Regions from separate parts of the Mesobacillus sp. QJM3NY_10 genome, predicted to be linked through region 4. Evidence: riboswitches for the same ligand, from Rfam matches in the RefSeq annotation. Region 4 holds a riboswitch; each other region holds the start of a gene.

Region 1 (2,200 bases), 220 kb from region 4:
ATAATCTACGATTTTGCGTGTATTGGCAACATGCTCCTTCATGCGGACATGTAATGTCTCTATTCCAAGATTGAATTGGAATGCACTCTGAGGACTGATCGCCGGTCCAAGGTCACGCAACAGCTGGACTCTTGCCTTTACGATAAATGCGGCAGCTCCGATTGCCTCACTATAGACAAGATCATGGTAACTAGAGTCCGGCTCATTGAAGCCCGGGAACTTAGGCGACTTCCAATCGAACTTTCCTCCATCCACAATGATTCCGCCCATGACTGTACCATTTCCTAATAGCCACTTGGTAGCTGAGTGGACAACGATATCGGCGCCATGTTCAATTGGCCGGCAAAGATAAGGGGTTGCAAATGTATTATCGATGATTAGCGGAAGACCTGCTTCATGGGCAACTTCCGCTACAGCTTCAATGTCCAATACTCTGAGACTTGGATTACCGATTGTTTCTGCGTAGACTGCTTTTGTTTTCGGAGTGATCGCCTTTCTAAAATTCTCAGGATCAGCTGGATCAACTAGATGAACTTTTATTCCATACTTCGGCAGTGTTACAGCAAATAAATTGTAAGTACCTCCATATAGATTAGATGCAGCAACAATTTCATCACCCGCATGCGCAATGTTCAGGATCGCCATCGTGATGGCAGACATCCCACTGGATAACGCAAGAGCACCTATACCGCCCTCAAGAAGAGCCACTTTTTCTTCCAGGGCAGTAACTGTCGGATTATGTATCCGTGAGTAAATATAGCCCGCTTCCTTAAGCGCAAATAAATCCGCTGCATGTTCTGTGTTTTCAAATTGGAACGCATTGCTCGAATAAATAGGAACTGCCCTCGCGCCTGTTACCGGATCTGGTGACTGACCACCATGTACCCCCAGCGTTTCAATTCTGTAGTTTTTTTGCTCATTAGCCATCTCCATCTCTCCAATCAAAATATTTTCCTTGAAAAACTGAAACAAAAAACCCTCTTCCTAAGAAGAGGGTCATTTATCATCTCTCCTTATCTTTTCAGAGCAAAAAACTCTGCTGGAATTAGCACCGTGTTTCACAACCGGTTGCCGGGCTTCATAGGGCCAGTCCCTCCGCCTCTCTGGATAAGAATATTCAATTCGTTTTTACTGCGTTAAAGTGATAATATCACGTCGCAATATATCGGTCAATATATTTCGATTATTCAGATAAAATTTTATACAGGAAGTGGTCTCGCAAGATAAAATAATGATTCCAGAACCAATTGGGAGCGAAAAGAACAATCAGTTGTGAAATAATTCATTTTTACTCCCTGACGCAGTTTCAGATCTCCATTAAATAATTGATCCAAAAGCGCATCCTTTCCAGAAATCGTTGCAGTGTATCGGGTATGCATGCAGGTTTCCTGGCAAGCCACCTTGCCATCCTTGAAAGACAAGTAGAATGTACCACTCTCTGCTTCAATTTTTAAGCATAATTCCAGTTTATTTACTAGTTGCAGAACATGCTTCTTATTCTGGATTTCATTCGCAAACCTGTCGATTCGTTCCCGCATTCCAATCAACTCCCTTATAATACATATTCCTTGTAATCAGGGAAAAACCTGTTGGAATCCTTCGACAAATTAATAATTGAATTTACAATATGAATAACGTAAAAAAAGACAATACCGTTTGAAATTTCGGCATCGTCTTTCATTTCCCGAGAAATATATCCAAAGAAATACAGTAATTAAGCAGGTTTTGTCTCCATCATGCCGGATTTTGGCTTATCCATACTTTTGAAAACTACGAAGAAATACGTGGATCCTACTAAGTAAAGACCTGCAGTAATGGTAAATACAGTTGCATATCCCCAATAGGGACCGTATTTCAAGACGATCCCAGTCGATACCGGTCCCATAACGGCCCATCCGAGATTAAACACCATTTGATTCACAGAGTTTGCCAAACCCTTCATGGAATCATCAACCTTCGACATCATTAACGACATCTGGATTGGATTGCCGGCATTCATTAGTGCCTGACGAAATAAAAATCCTAGTGCAGCGAGCCAAAAATTCTGTGTGTACGCTGTCAACAGCAAAAACGGAAGCGACAGAAGCTGTAACACGACCACTGCCTTCACTTCCCCAAGTCTGCGAACCACCATAGGACCGATGATCATCGCAACAGCTGTGGCTCCCTGTCCTAGTGAAATGACCAAGCCAATCAATGA
Region 2 (2,200 bases), 1.9 Mb from region 4:
GCCAGCCAACTTTTTCGCCAGCAATCTCATATTTACTTCTCCGATCAGCTTTGGATCAACAGCGGCAGTGTATTTCCATGGGCTATCTTCTCCCTGGATTTCCTGCAGATCGGCATTGGATACATCAATTCCATAAATTTTGATTTCATCTCGGCCAGCTTCCTTGATGGCACGAGCTGCGCCGATCGCAAAAGCGTCCCATGTTGCGAAGATCGCGTCAATTTCTCCTTTTGGATGCTTGTTCAGCATCGCCGACACTGCGTTTTGTGTCTGGACGCTTGTATCAGCAGCGGCTACTCCGAACCTCTCAACCTCTTTGATTCCCGGATTCGCCTTCAGTGTTTCCTGGTAAACTTTATTTCTTCTGACCATTGGCGGGAAGCCATCGACCCAGAGGTAAACAATATTCGCTTCTCCATTTTGGTCCTTCACAAGCTGGTCGAGTGCCTGAGTTGCGAGAGCCTCATCATCCTGGGATGTGAGTGTGACGCCTTCTACCTGAGCCAGATCAGGATTGGAGTCAAAGGTAACGACGCTTTTGCCCTTTTCAACTAATTTCTTTACATCGTCTACTGTAGCTGCGTCATCTCCATGGGAAATGATGAAGCCATCATAGTCCTGCTGCAGCCCCTGGTTGATCGCGTCATGAAATTTGGCTGTATCTCCATTTGCTGTGAAGACGTCCACTTTGAAGCCGAGCGCTTCCCCTTCAGCCTTCGCTCCGGCTAAAAATTGCGCCGTATGGTCATCTCCGCCAATCTTGCGGATAACTTTGATTTTAACTTCCTCACCTTTGGCAAATCGCTCCGGCACTCCTTCAACTGGACCACTAGCAGTCTTCGTCTCTCCCCCGCCGCAGCCTGTAAGCAGCAAAGCAGAAGCAACTGCACTTAAAAATACCTTTTTAATTCCTTTTTTCATCTAAAATTCCCCCTTTAATTGATCTGCTTAAACCAAATAAAAAAACCTCTCCAGAAAAGAGAGGTTTCAAACGCAGTAGAATACAAAGGTCGGATTCCTCTCTTATCTTTCAAAACAAATAAATGTTTTGCAGGATTTAGCACCAATTCCATTTGGAACGGTTGCTGGGCGTCACAGGGCCAGTCCCTCTGCCACTCTTGATAAGAGAATTTCTTTATTAAGTTAATGTTGCAAATCGATAAATCTCACTTTAAACTCCTATACTCATATTGTCAATATTATTATGAAAATTTAATTATATTCTTTTTTTCGTATCAAGCAAAAAGGAAGATCCCAAATCGGAATCTTCCTTTTTCGGTTAACCTCTGCCTGCCGCGGTCATCCATTCGTACTGGCGAAGTTTTACTTCATAAAGTGTCAATGGGTCGCGATATAGTTCAGGATTAATTCTCATTTTTTCAAGTTCGTTCTTTCCATATTCGATTTCGGATTTTGCTTCTTCTACTGCTACTTCAAGAACGTTGAATGGGTTTTTGAAGAACAGATTCACATCACGTTCAATCGATTTTTCGAAAATCTCGAATTGCTGCAGGAATCTTTTCGCAATAGTTACGCCGATTTCATAATAATCCTCAGTCTCGAGATAGGTTTTGTATCTGTTATAAAGCATCGCATTGTTTTGCGGCAGCACTCCGAGCAGCTTGCCAGCGCTTTTCAAGAAGAACTGCTGCGGCGTCGAGCGATTCATGATGTTGACCTTTTCATAGTGGACACCGTTTGTCATTCGGTCTGCATCACGACGCCAGTCATCAAGCACCCTGAAATCACAGTCGAGGCTGATCCTTTCATCTCCATACATGGCATTAAAACCCTCGGCCATTTCATTCAAATAGTTTTGGCTTTGGTCGAATTCGTCCTTCGAATGTTGAATCCAGCCTCGTAAATCTTCATGGAATTTCGGCAGCACGGTTCCATCAAGATATTCCTGGATTTTCTTGTTCATTTCTTCGTCCATTTCAGCATGGATCTTTCCGAAATCACTGTCCTCCCTCACCAATTCCGAGCACCCACGCAATATTTCTGGAATCTGTTCAATGATTTCCGCACGGGTTTCATCTTTAATTTTTCGGTATGACTTCTGGATAGAACTTGACTTCTCTTCTTCAATATCTCCCAGCTGGTTAATGGCACCGTTAAGCTTGCTCACCATTTCTTCGTTCCAGCTGATTGATTCCATATGGTTATTCTCGATTTCAATCCGTTTATCAAGCAAATACGT
Region 3 (2,200 bases), 2.3 Mb from region 4:
CTGGCTGGCTCATTTCGCTACCGCCTCGGCTGAACCCCAAAGACCTAAAGCAATTTTTAACTCTTCATGCTCATGTGCGCCCTCTTCAAGCGTTTTTCCTTGAAGAACTGTTTCAATTGCCTGCCTGAATGCCTTGCCGCCCCCTTGTGCTCCACCAGGATGTCCATGTACGCCTCCACCCGCATTAATGATTGAATCTATTCCGAAATCTTTTACAAGCAAAGGGACCATTCCTGGATGGATACCTGCTGATGGAACCGGGAATGTCCTTTTGAATTGATCCTCAGCAGTCAGTGCCTCGGCTATTGAGATCGCCTGCTGCTTTTCGAGAGCCACACTTCCATAAGGTGACGGGAACAGTGAGAAGTCTGCTCCGGCATAACGGAGTAATTTTCCCAGAAGCAAGGAATGTGAAAAACCATATTCATCAGCTGAAGTGAACGCACCACTTACAGCCGGGTGAGCCATGATCGGAATACCGATTTCGTCATCTTCCCTAAGTTCCTGCAAGACATCCAAACCGTAGGCGAACACATTGAACAACAGGGCGTCGGCTCCAAGCTCAGCCGCTCTTCTCGCTTTATCCCTAAGCTGTGTGGTTCTTCCTGTCAGGTTGGCAGCATATAAGGTTCTGTGTCCAGTAGATTCATAGACTTCATCGAGAACCTGTTTCCCAAGAGTGATTCTCTTTTCAAAAGGAGTAAGTTCATTTTCAAACAGGATTTCATCATCCTTGATCAGATCAACTCCTCCAAGGCTCTGTTCTTTTAGCTGCTTTAACAGAAACTCCATATCCCGTCCAATGACACCTTTGAAGATGCTCATAAGCAATGGCCGGTCATAGACGCCAAGCTTTCCCCTGATTCCTTCAATGCCAAAGCGCGGACCTGGGAATTCTTTCTTTAATTCTTCTCCGAATTCAAGGTCTATCAGCTTTACCTTGCCATCAAGCGATAGTTTTCCAAATAAAGTTGTGAGAATTGCTGGCAGGTCCGGTGAGAAATTGATGGCAGGATAAGCGATTTTAATTGTTGCCACTGTTTCTGAATTGCTGTCCAGGCCCGAACCTTCTACAGAAACAACTCTTCCCTTATGTTTTTTTAATTGTTTTTGGTCCAATTCAGGCAAATCTGTCCAGGATCCCACTGTCAAACCAAGCGCGATCCCCTCTGCTTTTTTCTCCGGGTTATGTTTAGCATCATGGACTATATATGTCGCTGTAATTTCGCTCATGAAGATCAATCCCTTTCCAAACGAGTTGTTTTAAAGACATTAAAAAAACCTCTTCACAAAGAAGAGGTTAGAAAATACACTAAACTCTTCTCATCTTTCAGCTTTCGCTGCAAGAATTAGCACCGTGCCCAGCATAAAATGCTGGATCGGTTGCCGGGCTTCATCGGGCTCGTCCCTCCGCCTGCTCTTGATAAGAAAATAATTTAATCAAGTTATTTAATTGGTTAAAGTAAATTTATTAATTAGGATTATGTCAGGTTCATAAATCAATGTCAACTATTTTTTGAAAATTTCCAAGCTTTCAATTCTGCTGACTGCTTCTTGCAATCTCTCCTCGGAGCTCAGCAAGCCAACCCTCACAAAGCCCGCTCCATGTTCTCCAAACCCTACACCTGGCGCAACTGCTATATGTGCCTTTTCGAGCAAAAAATCCGCAAATTCAACCGAAGTGAAGTGTTCCGGAACCTTAAGCCAGGCAAAAAACGAGCCTTTTGGAGCAGTGACGTGCCAGCCAATATTTTTCAGACCGTCAATAAGGACATTTCTTCTTGATTCGTATAAATCATTTAAGTCAGCAACACATTCCTGGGGCCCTAGCAAAGCTTCTGCTGCAGCTTCCTGGACAGCACCAAACAGACTGACATACATATGGTCCTGAAGCAAGTTGATCGCCGCAATCACGCTCTTATTCCCCGCTGCAAAGCCCACACGCCATCCAGCCATATTATATGTTTTCGAGAGCGTATAAATTTCGATCCCTACGTCTTTGGCACCCTCTGACTGTAAAAAGCTTTGTGGTCTCTTCCCGTCAAAGCCAATCGCTCCATACGCGAAATCGTGGACAACACAAATTTCATTTTTTCGTGCCAGCTCGATTGTCTGATCAAAAAATTCCTGATGTGCCACTGCGCCAGTAGGATTATTGGGGTAGTTGAGAAACATCAGTTTTGCTTGATCCAAATCCTCT
Region 4 (2,200 bases):
GAAGACTGCACCAGGTATCACCACGAAGGAGCTTGATGAAATTGCGGGCAGGCTGTTTGAAGAGCACGGGGCGATTTCAGCACCGAAGGGAGAATACAATTTCCCCAGCTATACATGTATAAGTGTGAACGAAGAGGTGGCACATGGCATACCAGGCAGCCGTGTGATCAAAGAAGGCGATATTGTTAATATCGATGTTTCCGGCTCTAAGAATGGTTATTTCGCCGACACTGGTATCTCATTTGTCGTTGGCGAAGGTGACCCTATCTTAACCAAAATATGCGAAACAGCCGTCGAGGCCTTTGAAGCAGGATTGAAAAAAGCGAAACCTGGTTCGAAGAAAAGCGGACTAGGCAAGGCAGTTATGGCAACTGCGAGAAAGAATGGACTAAGGGTTATCAAAAACCTTACAGGACATGGAATCGGCCGTACAATCCATGAAGCACCCGATCATATTTATAATTACCATGAGCCATGGGATGACGAGCTTTTAAAAGAAGGAATGGTCATCGCTTTTGAACCGTTCATCTCAACTCGTGAGGAAGAAGTCTTCCAAAACGATAATGACGAATGGACATATGTAACAGAAAACAGCTTCGTCGCTCAATGTGAGCATACCATCATTCTTACTAAAAACGGGCCGCTAGTGATTACCCGATAGGCTCATTTCTCGATTGAAACCCTTGCTGCTGCAGGGGTTTCTATTTTTTGCCTGACCCCTTTCATTTCATACTATATTCCTATTTTTCGTATTACTAAAAAAAAATCCAACAAATTGATTGACACTTTTTCTATGACGCAGTAAAGTAATAAACAAGATTTACAACTCAATATTCGTTACTTCTTATCAAGAGAGGTTGAGGGACTGGCCCTATGACACCTCGGCAGCGGACTCCTTTGGAGGACTGTGCCAAATCCAGCAAGCATGAGCTTGACAGATAAGAAGAGGCCGACTTTTAATTTGATGTCCTCTTCTTTCTGAAGGGGACTTTTTGTTTTTACAAATATCTCCACCCATAATTTCATATTCGATACTTTCTTATCAAGAGAGGCGGAGGGACTGGCCCTATGAAGCCTCGGCAGCGGACTCACATTGAGGACTGTGCCAAATCCAGCAAGCATGAGCTTGGAAGATAAGAAGAGGTATTGTCCAGCAATCGTTGCGGCATGCCCTCTTCCTGTTTCCAGGAGGAGGGTTTTTTTATGATTTACAAAGGAGGAAGACAGATGATCACTTTTGAGCAAGTGGAAAAAGTTTATGAAAGTCGCGGGAATAAGGTAGCGGCACTTAATGGAATCGATCTGGAAATCAAAGAAGGAGAGATATTCGGAGTCATTGGTTTTAGCGGTGCAGGAAAAAGCTCCCTGATCCGCTGCGTAAATTTACTGGAACGGCCAACATCCGGCCGGGTGATTGTGAATGGCTGCGACATGACTTCACTTTCAGTAAAAGAAGTCAGGGAGATAAAAAAGAATATCGGCATGGTATTCCAGCATTTTAATCTTTTAAATTCGAAAACCGTTTTTGATAATGTTGCGATGCCTCTCATTCTCGCAAAACTTCCCAAAGCCAAAAAAAAAGAGCGAGTCCTTCAGCTCCTCGACTTTGTCGGCCTGGCTGATAAAGCAAACAATTATCCAGACCAGCTTTCGGGAGGCCAGAAGCAGCGAATCGGTATTGCCCGGGCGCTGGCAACCCAGCCGAAAATCCTGCTTTGCGATGAAGCAACATCTGCCCTTGACCCGCAGACAACCAGTTCAATCCTGCAGCTATTGAAAAAAATCAACAAGGAGTACAACATTACGATTTTAATCATTACCCATGAAATGTCCGTCATCAGGGAAATTTGTGACAAGGTGGCTGTCATCGAGGAAGGAAAAATCATTGAGGAAGGCACTGTCTTCGATGTATTCTCCAGCCCGAAAACAGTTACAGCAAGAAATTTCGTCAGCACGATCATGAATGACAGCATTCCTGATTCCGTGTACAGGATTATTGAAGGACATTCAGGACTTCATAAGGTATTCCGGATCAACTTTGTCGGTGAGTCAGCCGGTCAGCCGCTTTTTTCCCAGCTTTCAAAGAAATTCGATATCAACGTCAATGTTCTTTTTGGCAATATCACAGAGCTTCAGGGTATACCATTCGGAAACTTGATTGTCGAGTTCCAGGGCAGTGATAAAGAAATTTTGAGGGCTC

The links. Region 4 has a riboswitch for S-adenosylmethionine ahead of AC0VX7_RS19685 (methionine ABC transporter ATP-binding protein). Riboswitches for the same ligand answer to the same signal wherever they lie in the genome.
Region 1: it holds a riboswitch for S-adenosylmethionine, as region 4 does, so the genes downstream of both, AC0VX7_RS20810 (O-acetylhomoserine aminocarboxypropyltransferase/cysteine synthase family protein) here and AC0VX7_RS19685 (methionine ABC transporter ATP-binding protein) in region 4, are expected to answer to the same signal.
Region 2: it holds a riboswitch for S-adenosylmethionine, as region 4 does, so the genes downstream of both, AC0VX7_RS05280 (sugar ABC transporter substrate-binding protein) here and AC0VX7_RS19685 (methionine ABC transporter ATP-binding protein) in region 4, are expected to answer to the same signal.
Region 3: it holds a riboswitch for S-adenosylmethionine, as region 4 does, so the genes downstream of both, mtnW (2,3-diketo-5-methylthiopentyl-1-phosphate enolase) here and AC0VX7_RS19685 (methionine ABC transporter ATP-binding protein) in region 4, are expected to answer to the same signal.

What each region holds. Positions count from the first base shown of each region.
Region 1 covers NZ_CM149675.1:4,113,160-4,115,359, forward strand. The annotation lists gene AC0VX7_RS20810 (O-acetylhomoserine aminocarboxypropyltransferase/cysteine synthase family protein) at 1-927, opposite strand, end outside; SAM riboswitch class I at 1,011-1,114, opposite strand; gene AC0VX7_RS20815 (SCP2 sterol-binding domain-containing protein) at 1,200-1,538, opposite strand; gene AC0VX7_RS20820 (MFS transporter) at 1,715-2,200, opposite strand, start outside.
Region 2 covers NZ_CM149675.1:1,047,339-1,049,538, reverse strand. The annotation lists gene AC0VX7_RS05280 (sugar ABC transporter substrate-binding protein) at 1-921, opposite strand, end outside; SAM riboswitch class I at 1,021-1,128, opposite strand; gene AC0VX7_RS05275 (dynamin family protein) at 1,280-2,200, opposite strand, start outside.
Region 3 covers NZ_CM149675.1:1,552,732-1,554,931, reverse strand. The annotation lists gene AC0VX7_RS07695 (2-hydroxy-3-keto-5-methylthiopentenyl-1-phosphate phosphatase) at 1-13, opposite strand, end outside; gene mtnW (2,3-diketo-5-methylthiopentyl-1-phosphate enolase) at 10-1,233, opposite strand; SAM riboswitch class I at 1,321-1,430, opposite strand; gene AC0VX7_RS07685 (aminotransferase class I/II-fold pyridoxal phosphate-dependent enzyme) at 1,510-2,200, opposite strand, start outside.
Region 4 covers NZ_CM149675.1:3,893,353-3,895,552, forward strand. The annotation lists gene map (type I methionyl aminopeptidase) at 1-661, shown strand, start outside; SAM riboswitch class I at 842-945, shown strand; SAM riboswitch class I at 1,037-1,140, shown strand; gene AC0VX7_RS19685 (methionine ABC transporter ATP-binding protein) at 1,228-2,200, shown strand, end outside.